Regions from separate parts of the Mesorhizobium sp. RIZ17 genome, predicted to be linked through region 1. Evidence: riboswitches for the same ligand, from Rfam matches in the RefSeq annotation. Region 1 holds a riboswitch; each other region holds the start of a gene.

What was found. Region 1 has a riboswitch for cobalamin ahead of WDX12_RS31695 (DUF1636 family protein). Riboswitches for the same ligand answer to the same signal wherever they lie in the genome.
Region 2: it holds a riboswitch for cobalamin, as region 1 does, so the genes downstream of both, bluB (5,6-dimethylbenzimidazole synthase) here and WDX12_RS31695 (DUF1636 family protein) in region 1, are expected to answer to the same signal.
Region 3: it holds a riboswitch for cobalamin, as region 1 does, so the genes downstream of both, metE (5-methyltetrahydropteroyltriglutamate--homocysteine S-methyltransferase) here and WDX12_RS31695 (DUF1636 family protein) in region 1, are expected to answer to the same signal.

Annotation. Positions count from the first base shown of each region.
Region 1 covers NZ_CP147861.1:6,494,614-6,498,317, forward strand. The annotation lists gene WDX12_RS31685 (NADH-quinone oxidoreductase subunit A) at 1-351, opposite strand, end outside; gene WDX12_RS31690 (winged helix-turn-helix domain-containing protein) at 685-1,884, shown strand; cobalamin riboswitch at 1,914-2,116, shown strand; gene WDX12_RS31695 (DUF1636 family protein) at 2,157-2,585, shown strand; gene cobW (cobalamin biosynthesis protein CobW) at 2,588-3,625, shown strand; gene WDX12_RS31705 (cobaltochelatase subunit CobN) at 3,643-3,704, shown strand, end outside.
Region 2 covers NZ_CP147861.1:4,152,616-4,156,319, reverse strand. The annotation lists gene WDX12_RS19810 (DUF2277 domain-containing protein) at 1-154, opposite strand, end outside; gene WDX12_RS19805 (exodeoxyribonuclease VII small subunit) at 352-603, opposite strand; gene WDX12_RS19800 (histone deacetylase family protein) at 607-1,533, opposite strand; cobalamin riboswitch at 1,649-1,825, shown strand; gene bluB (5,6-dimethylbenzimidazole synthase) at 1,869-2,600, shown strand; gene WDX12_RS19790 (hypothetical protein) at 2,601-3,581, opposite strand.
Region 3 covers NZ_CP147861.1:3,243,652-3,247,355, reverse strand. The annotation lists gene WDX12_RS15540 (OmpW/AlkL family protein) at 1-377, shown strand, start outside; gene WDX12_RS15535 (cytochrome P450 family protein) at 468-1,700, shown strand; partial or broken gene WDX12_RS15530 (cytochrome P450) at 1,667-1,959, shown strand; cobalamin riboswitch at 2,234-2,433, shown strand; gene metE (5-methyltetrahydropteroyltriglutamate--homocysteine S-methyltransferase) at 2,550-3,704, shown strand, end outside.

The DNA.
Region 1 (3,704 bases):
CGCTCCTTTTTTCCATTCATAGGCAAAGCCGATGGTCAGCACCGCCAGAAACACCATCATCGACCAGAAGCCGAGCATGCCGACCTTGGAGAACGACACCGCCCATGGGAACAGGAAGGCGACCTCGAGATCGAAGATGATGAAGAGGATCGACACCAGGTAGAAGCGGATGTCGAATTTCATGCGGGCGTCGTCGAACGAGTTGAACCCGCATTCATACGCCGAGAGCTTTTCCGGATCTGGATTGCGGTAAGCGACCAGGAACGGCGCTATGAGCAGCGCAAGGCCGACGACCAGCGCCACGGCGATGAACAGGACGATCGGCAGATATGAACTCAGGAGTGCGCTCATGCGGCGGCTTTCCTTAGGCGGGCAGTTCACTTTGATTACAGCAACGAACTCTAATGCGGAAGCGTGACAGTTTAACCGCTGAACCGTTTTAAGAGGCCCATGCTGCATCGCGGCGATGGGTTAGCGCAGCGGTTTCGGTGACGCAAGTCAAACCTTGTTCAAATCGCGGCCCGGGACGCCTTATCGGAAGAAACTGGTCCGATCCGCTCTTGTTTGATTTCCTTCGCTTTTTACTCCACTTTTCTCTCCTGACATGTCTCCCGCCATTTGCCTGCTAGCATGGCCGGAATCACCGGCTAAGAACCAACGGACGATCTCGGCAAGGACATCTTGATGAAGGAGAAAATCTCGCTCGCCATGGCCAGGCGCATCGCGCTTGGCGCGCAAGGGTTCAACGACCCTCGCCCGGGAGGAGTACCCGACCGCCGGCACCTTGCGCGTGTGCTTTCGCGAACCGGCCTCTTGCAGATCGATTCCGTCAGCGCCGTGGTGCGCGCTCATTATATGCCGCTCTATTCTCGCCTCGGCCCCTACCCGCTTACGCTGCTCGACAACGCCGCGGTGACCCGCAAGCGCGCCGTCTTTGAATATTGGGCGCATGAGGCGTCGTTCCTCCCCGTCGAGACCTACCCGTTGATACGTTGGCGCATGCAGCGCGCCGAGCAGGGCGACGAAATGTATATCGGCCTCGCCAAATGGGGCCGCGAGCGCGGCGAACTGATCGAGGAGATCTACAAGGAGGTGGCCGAACGCGGGCCGATCGCCGCCTCCGACATCGAGGGCCACAAGGGCAATGGCGGCTGGTGGGGCTGGAGCGAGGCCAAGCACGCCTTCGAATGGCTGTTCTGGGCCGGCCGCATCACCACCGCCTACCGGCGCGGCTTCGAACGCTATTACGACCTGCCGGAGCGCGTTTTGCCGCAGGCGGTGCTTGACCTGCCCGTGCCCTCGGTCGAGGACGCGCATCGCGAATTGCTCCGCATCTCGGCTCGCGCCCACGGCATCGCCACCTATGGCGACCTGCGCGACTATTTTCGCCTTGCACCGGGCGACACGAAGGACCGCATCGAGGAACTGGTCGAAACAGGCGAATTGCTACCGGTGAAGGTCGAAGGCTGGGACAAGACAGCCTATCTCCACAAGGATGCCCGTTTCCCGCGCCGCATCGAGGCCCGCGCCCTGCTCGCCCCTTTCGATCCAGTGGTTTTCGAACGCACGCGCACAGAAAAACTGTTCGGCTTCCGCTACCGTATCGAGATCTACACCCCGGCCGAAAAGCGCCAGTACGGCTACTACGTGCTGCCCTTCCTGCTCGGCGACCGGATCGTCGCCCGCGTCGATCTGAGGGCCGACCGGCCGGCCAAAGTGCTGCGCGTTCACGCCGCCTATGCCGAAGTCGGGGCGCCGCCTGAAACCGCCGCGCAGCTCTTCGACGAGTTGAAGCAGATGCAGGCTTGGCTCGGCCTGGAGGCGATCGAAGTGACACCGGCCGGTGACCTCGGGCCGGCGCTGGCCGACATCGCGGTGTCGTAGCCGCGCGTTGACTCTGCCGCCTGCAAAAGCCTAAATCCGACCTAGACGGTCCCCTACCCGCAACGGCAGGGGCCAAGAGGGAATGCGGTGCGGGCCAAAAACCCAAATCCGCGGCTGTCCCCGCAACTGTAAGCGACGAGCCTTAGCCGAAAACCACTGGGATGTCCCGGGAAGGCGGCATTCAAGGCGACGACCCGCGAGCCAGGAGACCTGCCGTCTGAGACTTTGAGTATCCGAATGCCCGGCGGGTTTTCCGGGCAAGGAGCATGGTTTTGGATCGCAACGGCAGTTTCCCGGCTAAAGCAGCGGATTTTTCGTCCGAGCCCGACGACGCGCCGGCTGGCGTCACCGTCATCGTTTGTTCCTCCTGCCGCGACGAGACCGGCTCGGACGCGCATCCGCGCGCCGGAACCCTCCTTGCCGAGGACGCGCGCCGCGCCGCATCGGGCGAAAACATCCGCATCCGCACCGTAGAATGCCTCGGCAATTGCAAGCGCCGGCTGAGCGCCGCGCTGCTGCGCGACGGCTGCTGGAGCTACGTCTTCGGCGATCTGAACACTGCCAGCGGCGCCGACCTCGTCGCCAGCGCAAAGCTCTTCGCCACCTCGACCGACGGCCTGATCCCCTGGCGCGGCCGGCCCGATTCCCTCAAGCGCGGCCTGGTTGCCCGCATCCCTCCCCTCGACATGCTGAAGGACTGACCATGAACGCTTCCGTTTCCCGTGTTCCCTGCACCGTCGTCACCGGCTTCCTCGGCGCCGGCAAGACGACGCTGATCCGAAACCTCATCGAAAACGCCAAGGGCAAGCGGCTGGCGATCATCGTCAACGAGTTCGGCGATGTCGGCATCGACGGCGAGATCCTGAAAGGCTGCGGCGTCGACGCCTGTCCGGAGGAAAACATCGTCGAGCTCGCCAATGGCTGCATCTGCTGCACCGTGGCCGACGACTTCGTGCCGGCGCTCGACCAGATCCTGTCGCGCACACCGAAGGTCGAGCACATCCTGATCGAAACCTCCGGCCTCGCTCTGCCGAAGCCCCTTGTCCAGGCCTTCCAGTGGCCGACCGTGAAGAGCCGCGTCACCGTCGACGGCGTCATTGCCGTGGTCGACGGCCCGGCGCTGGCCGACGGCCGGGTCGCCTCCGATATGGACGCCTTGCAGGCGCAGCGCGCGGCGGACGATTCCCTCGACCATGACGATCCGGTCGAGGAGGTGTTCGAGGACCAGATCGCCTGCGCCGACCTGATCATCCTGTCGAAGAGCGATTTGATGGATGCGGCCGGCTCGGCACGCGCCAATGCCGTCATCGGCGAGCACGTAGCGCGCGCCGTCAAAATCGTGCCGACCGCGCAAGGCAAGGTCGACCCGTCCGTGCTGCTTGGCCTCGGCCTCGCCGTCGAGGACGACATCGAGAACCGCAAGACCCATCATGACGACGAGCTCGACCACGAGCACGACGATTTCGATTCCTTCGTCCTCGACATCCCCGCGATTTCCAACCCGGATGAGCTAGCCAAGCGCGTCGCCCTTGCCGCCGAGCAGGAAAACGTGTTGCGCGTCAAAGGTTTCGTCGAGGTCGGCGGCAAGCCGATGCGGCTTCTGCTCCAGGCCGTCGGCCCACGCGTCAACCATTACTACGACCGCGCCTGGACGGCCGAGGACGACCGCCGCTCGCGGCTCGTCGTCATCGGCCTCAAGGGGCTGAACCGCCCGGCGATCGAGCGTATCCTCGCCGGCTGAGGCAAATTCGGACCGCGATGCATATCCTCGCCACCACATCCGCTTCGCTCGACGATCTCGCCGAGCCGATCGACCTCAG
Region 2 (3,704 bases), 2.3 Mb from region 1:
TCGCCTCCACCGCATGGTGGAAGGCATGTTCGTTGCGCTTGGACGGCTTGGTCGAGCCGCTGAGCTTGCGCACGAACTGAAGCGCAGCATCATGCACTTCGTCATTGGTCGCCGGCGGTTCGAAATTGGCCAGGGTCTTGATGTTGCGGCACATGGCTTGAACTCCTTACCTGCTTGCTCTGCCCCTGCCCGGTCTGAGATCATGCACCGAGGTGTGTTGAGATTCAGGTCAGGCCGAGCCGAAAATGGTGGCTTCCGAGAGCCGGAGCGGAGCGTACTTGAAGTACGTGAGCATCGGAAGCGCAGGGAGTTGCCATTTGCAGGCCGGCCTCACCTGAATATCAATACACCTCAGTCCGCGTCCAGCGGCTCCGTTCCTACCGGCTTGCCGTCGCGCGACAGCCTGATCTTCTCGACCTTGTCCTCGGCGGCCTTCAGCAGCCGGTCGCAGTGCGCCTTCAGCGCCTCGCCGCGCTCGTAGATCCTGATCGACTGGTCGAGCGGGACGTCTCCGCGCTCCAGATCGTCGACGATCTTCTCCAGCGCGTCGAGCGCCTGCTCGAAGCTCATCGCCTTGACGTCCTCATTGCCTTCCACTGCCATACCCTATCCCTTCATCAGCCGCCCGACATGGGCGGCGACTGAAAATGCCAGTCCCTGCAGATCGTAGCCGCCTTCCAGCAGGCTGACGAGCCTGTTGGAGCTGTGGCGCCCGGCGCGCTCCATCAGCTGGCCGGTCGCCCAGTCGAAATCGTCCTCGGTCAGGTTGATCTCGGCCAGCGGATCGCGGTGGTGCGCGTCGAAGCCGGCGGAGATGATGATGAGGTCCGGCGCGAACGCATCGATGGAGGGCAGCACGCGTGACAGGAAGGCATCGCGGAACAGGTCGCTGCCGGTCTGCGGCGCGAGCGGCGCGTTGACGATGTTGCCGGCGCCGGTCTCGCTCTTCGCGCCGGTGCCGGGATAAAGCGGCATCTGGTGCGTCGAGCAATAGAGCACCGACGGGTCGTCCCAAAAAATGTCCTGGGTGCCGTTGCCGTGGTGGACGTCCCAGTCGACGATGGCGACGCGCTCGGCCTGGTGCTTCTTCTGCGCGTAGCGGGCAGCGATCGCGGCCGTGTTGAACAGGCAAAAGCCCATCGCGGTGGTCTTTTCAGCATGGTGGCCCGGCGGACGCGCGGCGACGAAGACATTGGCGGCGCGGCCTTCGAAGACGTCGTCGACCGCGGCGTTGGCGCCCCCGATGGCCGTCACCGCGGCCTGCCAGCTTTTCGGGCTGGCGCTGGTATCGGCGTCGATCGAGACGATGCCGTTCTCAGGGATCGCCGCGCGCACGCGCTCGACGAAATCCTCGGGGTGCGCATAGAGGATGGTTTTCTCGTCGCCTTCGGGCGCCTTGACGCGGTCGAGCGCCGAAAAAGCCTCGTCGTCGAGCACACGCTCGATGGCGCGCAGGCGGTCGGGCCGCTCGGGATGTCCGGGCGGCGTAAGATGTTCCAGGAAGATCGGGTGCGTGTAGAGACGGGTGGCCATGGCGCCTAATCTAGGCACCGGCGGCACGGATGACCATGTTTGAAAGCCGAATGGCTGGGGAAAATTGCGCCAACCCGTGTCGCTGGCACCATTGGCGCAGCGCAAGCTTCGCGGTAAGGTCTCGTCGCTGCCTGGTGCCCGCGACGCGGGAGAATCGGGAACACGGTTGAACTCCGTGGCGTGCCCAACGCTGTGAGGGGGACCGCGCCGGCAAGAGCCACTGTCGATGACGGGAAGGCGCCGGTGCGGGACGATCCCGAGCCAGAAGACCGGCCTGGCAGACATGGTTTTCCGCTTGGTCAGGCGGGAGACTGCTTATCGCAAGGGGAAAAGCGATGACGGCAGCAGCGATCGCCACGAGCGGCGACGACTTTGACCAATTGGCGCGCGACGCGGTCTACAGGGCGATGTTCACCAGGCGTGACGTGCGCAGCCATTTTGTCTCCGACGATCTCGATGACAGCGTGCTGGCGCGGCTGATCACCGCGGCCCATCACGCGCCGTCGGTGGGCTACATGCAGCCGTGGAACTTCATCGTCATCCGCGACGCGGCAAGGCGGCGGCAGGTGCGCGATCTGTTCCTCGCCGCGCGCGAACAGGAACTGCCGGCGATCGAGGCGGAACGGCAGGCGCTCTACCGCAAGCTGAAGCTCGAAGGCATCTGCGAAAGCGCGCTCAACCTGTGCATCACCTGCGACCGGCAGCGCTCGAAAGACTCTCCGCTCGGGCGCTGGCACAACCCCGAGATGGATCTCTACAGCACCGTCTGCGCGGTGCAGAATTTCTGGCTGGCGGCGCGGGCGGAAGGTGTCGGCGTCGGCTGGGTCAGCATCATCGAGACCGAGGCGCTGAAGCAGCTCTTGTCGATCCCGGAGCATGTCACGCCGATCGCCTATCTGTGCGTCGGCCGCGTGTCGCAATTCGCGCCGAAACCGGACCTCGAGGCGCATGGCTGGGGCAAGCGCCTGCCGCTGCCGGAGCTGGTGATGAGCGAGACGTTTCGCGGCGCCGGCGAAGCGCCGCTCAAATCGGCGATTGCGAGGCTTGGGAGCCCGCCGAAGCCGTGATCAAGCGGCCCGAGGCGTATCCCAGCGCGAGCCGCCGAAGGAGCCCAGCGCCTTGTCGCGCAGTTCCCTGAACTTGGACGAGGCCTCGGCGAGCCGGCGGTCCCATTCGGGATTGGGCGTCTGGCCTTCGATGGCTTCGAAATAGACCTGCATCAGCGAGGCGATGGCGAAGGGCTCGATGAAGGCCGCCTTGAAGGCCCAGGCAAACACGATCGCCAGCACGAAGGCCCAGCCGGCCAACTGTCCCGGCATGACCCAGAGGATCGCGGCGGCGGGCGCCAGCATCAACAGGAAGATGACGAAGGACACGCCCCACATGATCACCGCTAGCCAGACGGCGTTCTTGACCATGTGCTTGCCGTTCTGAGCGTAAAGCACGACGCCTTGCCGCGCCGTCTCGAAGGGCGAATTCGAATTGATGCGGATGTTGTAGCCGAGGATGATCTCGTCGACATAGGTCAGCGAGATGCGGATCACCGTGTTGATGAAGCTGACGAGGCCGCTCAGGCCCGGAATGGGCAGGAAGGCGGCGATGCCGCCGATCAGGCCGGTGATGGCGCGGATCGCGCCCTTGACCAACTGGTCAACGACGAAAAGGATGTTGGCCTCGGCGAAACGCTGGGTGACCACTTCCTTCGCATAGGCGATCTGCCCTTGGCCGTCGGGAACGTCATGACCGTCGATCAGATGCACCATGACGGCGATATGACCGGCCTTGAGCACATAGAGAATGTATTCGCGGATCCAGTAGACGGCGATCGAGACGATGCCGAAGCCGACCACGCCGCCCCAGAGCGCGAAAGACGTCGGTCCGTCCGGGTCGGTCGAGATGTGGCCGACGCCGTAGCCGACGCTGGCGCCGGTTCCGGTCGCCATGATGTAGGCGACCGTGATGCCGAAATAGACGATCATGCGAAAGACGATGAACGGCCATGTCCGCATCATGATGGACACCGACCTGGCGATGCTGAAGTCCCACATGCCCCGACTCTCCCACCCGCGCATGACCCCGAAAATCGGAATCGATTTTCGGAAAAGGATCATGCGCCAAATCAAGTTTTACAGCGTCCTTTGCGCGTTCAAAGAACGCGCGGCGCTGTAAGA
Region 3 (3,704 bases), 3.3 Mb from region 1:
ACATCGATGGCCAAGGTGCGATCGGCGGGCTTGGCAAGGTCGGCAAGGTTTGGCTGCTGCCGCCCACGCTCACATTGCAGTATCATTTTACCGATTTCGGCGCCTTCGAGCCCTATATCGGCGCCGGCGTGAACTATACGATCTTCTATCATCAGCAAGTCGGCAGCGCCGATGATCTCAAGGTCAAGAACACATTCGGCGCCGCGCTGCAGGTCGGATTCGACTACATGGTGGACCAGCACTGGGGCGTCAACTTCGACGTGAAGAAGCTTTTCCTCAAGCCCGACTTCGACGTCACTGTCGCCGGCGCCAAGCTCACGGGCAAGGCCAAGCTCGATCCCTGGTTGATAGGCGCAGGTCTCACCTACCGCTTCTGAGGACGAAGCACGGGGCACTTTTCGAAGTCCGCGCGCGGATCTTCCGTGCCGAGAAGTGGACCCGCGATGGTTCTTAAAGGAGTTGTTGGCATGCGCGTAGAAAACGATCATTGCGACGTGATCGGTGTGCCGGCCGCTCCCACGCAACTTGATCGTCTTTCTTCTGCGATTCTGCGGCAGGGGGGGATGGCGCGAGTGTCGCTGCCAGGCGATGTGGTGACCTGGGCGGCAGCCCGTCACCAGACGCTCAGGCAGATGCTTTCCGACCAGCGTTTCAACAAGGACTGGCGACAGTGGCGGGCGCTGCAGGACGGCGAGATTCCCGAGGATCATCCGCTGATCGGGATATGCAAAGTGGACAACATGACCACGGCGCACGGCGCCGATCACCGGCGCTTGCGCGGCCTGCTGTCCAGCAGCTTCGCGCCCAGTCGTATCGCCTTGCTGGCGCCACGGGTCGAACAATGCGTCGATCGACTCCTGGCCGAGATGGCGCAGCACGGCGGCAGTGCCGATCTGATGAGCGAGTTCGCCGCTCCGCTGCCCACCAACGTGATCGCCGAACTGTTCGGTTTGCCGGACGAACAGCGCGAAGAGATCGTCGCGCTCACCTACAGCCTGGCCAACACCTCCGCCACAGGCGAAGAGGTGCGACAGACGCGGCAGCGCATCCCGGAGTTCTTCCGTCGCCTGATCGCGCTCAAGCGGGGCCAGCTCGGCGATGATCTGGCTTCGGCCCTGATCGTCGCGCGTGACAAAGGCGAGCTCGTTTCCGACACCGAGCTCATCGACATGCTGTTCATGGTGCTCTCTGCGGGCTTCGTGACCACCGCCGGCGTCATCGGCAATGGCGTGCTGGCATTGCTGACGCATCCGCAGCAACTGCACTTGGTGCGCAGCGGCCAAGTTCCGTGGTCACAGGCGATCGAGGAGATCCTGCGCTGGGGCAGCTCAGCGGCCAATCTGCCGTTCCGCTATGCCACCCAGGACGTGGAGATCGACGGATGCCTGGTCCGCCGCGGCGATGCCGTCCTGATGGCGTTCCATGCGGCGAACCGGGACGAAAAGGCCTTCGGTCCCGGCGCCAACAGGTTCGATGTCACCCGGCGGCACAACCCGCATTTGTCATTCGGCGAGGGGCCGCATTCCTGCCTGGGCGCTGCGCTGGCGCGCCTGGAATTGCGCTGCGCCTTCCCCGCGCTGTTCGGGCGGCTGGAGGATCTGGCGCTGACCATCGCTGCGGAGGACGTCGTCTACATGCCGTCTTACGTCATTCGCTTCCCGCAGCGCCTGCCGGTCAGCTTCCGCCCTTCCGTCGCTTAGAGAGTGCGGCATTCACCCCGGATTCGGTGATTCTCGGTTCGCCGGGGTGGCTGGTCTCGCACGAGGGGGGCGAGCATGCCCGGTTACGCACGATCGTGGCGCCGGCCTTCAGCAATCGCAGGGTGAAGCTGCTCGCGCAGCAGGTCGAGGCGATCGCCGCGCAGTTGTTCGAGACGCTGGCGGCCCACCCCAGTCCGCCGACCTGAGGCGCCACCTCTCCTTTCCGCTTCCGGACATGGTTATCAGCGTGCTGATGGGCGAGTGCGCAAGCACGCTGAGCGAAGCCGAGCGGGAACAAGTACCGGGATTCCCGGCTGACCGTGACGACCTGGCCCGACTTTACGCCCTTTGAGCCCGGCGACCTCGATCTGATCCGGCGTCGCCGATGGGGACAAGGATCTCTCCGAGCCTGCACTGATAAGAGGCGGCATCGTAAGCGGCTTTGGGCGAAAGAGACCGATCAGCGCAAGGGCATTATTCGCATCATCACATAAACATCTCGTTATATGTATTGACAAGGAGCGAAGCTGCTGTGATTGTGCGCATGTCGTGGTTCTCCGCGCGGCACTGCTGTAGCGGAGCTAAGAGGGAAGCCGGTGCGATGCCGGCGCTGCCCCCGCAACTGTTAGCGGCGAGCCAAGCCCATTGGTGTCACTGAGGCGAACGGCCTCGGGAAGACGGGCAGAGGCTTTGACCCGCGAGCCAGGAGACCTGCCACGACGAACAACGTCCACGGGCGGGGTGTCTCGGTGGCCGCGGTAGCCTGGCTTCGTGCCGCCTGCTCGCGCGTTCCTTGTCCCCACGCCCCAACCATCGGGGTATGGCATGACTGTCTCTCAACACATTCCAGTGGCAACGCTCGGCGTGCCGCGTATCGGTCGACGGCGGGAACTCAAATTCGCGCTTGAAAGCTACTGGTCCGGAAAATCTCCCGCTGCCGACCTGCTCGCGACGGCGAAGGCGCTACGCGCCGCCAGTTGGAGGGAGCAGCACGATCGCGGCGTGTCGAAAATCCCCTCCAACGATTTCTCGCTTTATGACCATGTGCTCGACACCGTCGCCATGGTCGGCGCCGTGCCGGCACGATACACCTGGACTGACGGCGAGGTCCCACTCGATACCTATTTCGCAATGGCGCGCGGCAACCAAGATCAGGCCGCGGATTGTGGACATGCCGGTAACGAGCATGCGGCCAACGGGCATGGCCTTGCCGCGATGGAAATGACCAAATGGTTCGACACCAACTATCACTACATTGTGCCGGAACTCACGGACGATCAGAGCTTTGCCCTCTCGTCGGCGAAACCGGTCGATCATTTCCTCGAGGCCAAGGTGCTCGGCATCCACACGCGCCCGGTCCTGCTTGGACCGGTTACGTTTCTCAAGTTGGCGAAGTCACCTGAGGAAGGTTTCAACCCTATCGCGCTCCTGCCACGGCTGCTGCCCGTCTACGAGGAGCTCCTGCGGAGGCTGAAGCTCGCGGGAGCCGATTGGGTGCAGATCGATGAGCCGGCGCTCGTGGTCGATCTGGTTCCCAACGAACGGGATGCGCTCCAATTCGCCTACTGCCGGCTGTCAAAAGCAGCACCGGAGTTGAAGATCATGGTCGCTACCTATTTCGGATCGCTGGGAGACAATCTCGAGACCGCAATTTCTCTGCCCGTGGCGGGACTGCACGTCGATCTCGTGCGCGCTCCAGAGCAGTTGGAGACCGTCGGCCGGCTCGCGCAGAAGGAACTTGTGCTCTCGCTCGGGCTGATCGACGGCCGCAACGTCTGGCGCGCGAACCTGCCTGCCATACTTGACCGCATCAAGCCGATCGTCGCCGGCTGGCCGCTGGACCGCGTGGAGATCGCCCCGTCCTGCTCGATGCTGCATGTGCCGATCGACCTGGACATGGAGACGGCACTCGATGCGGACGTGAAATCGTGGCTCGCCTTCGCGGCGCAAAAAACCGACGAGCTGGTCGTGCTCGCCCGTGCCCTGGCTGAAGGCCGGGACGCG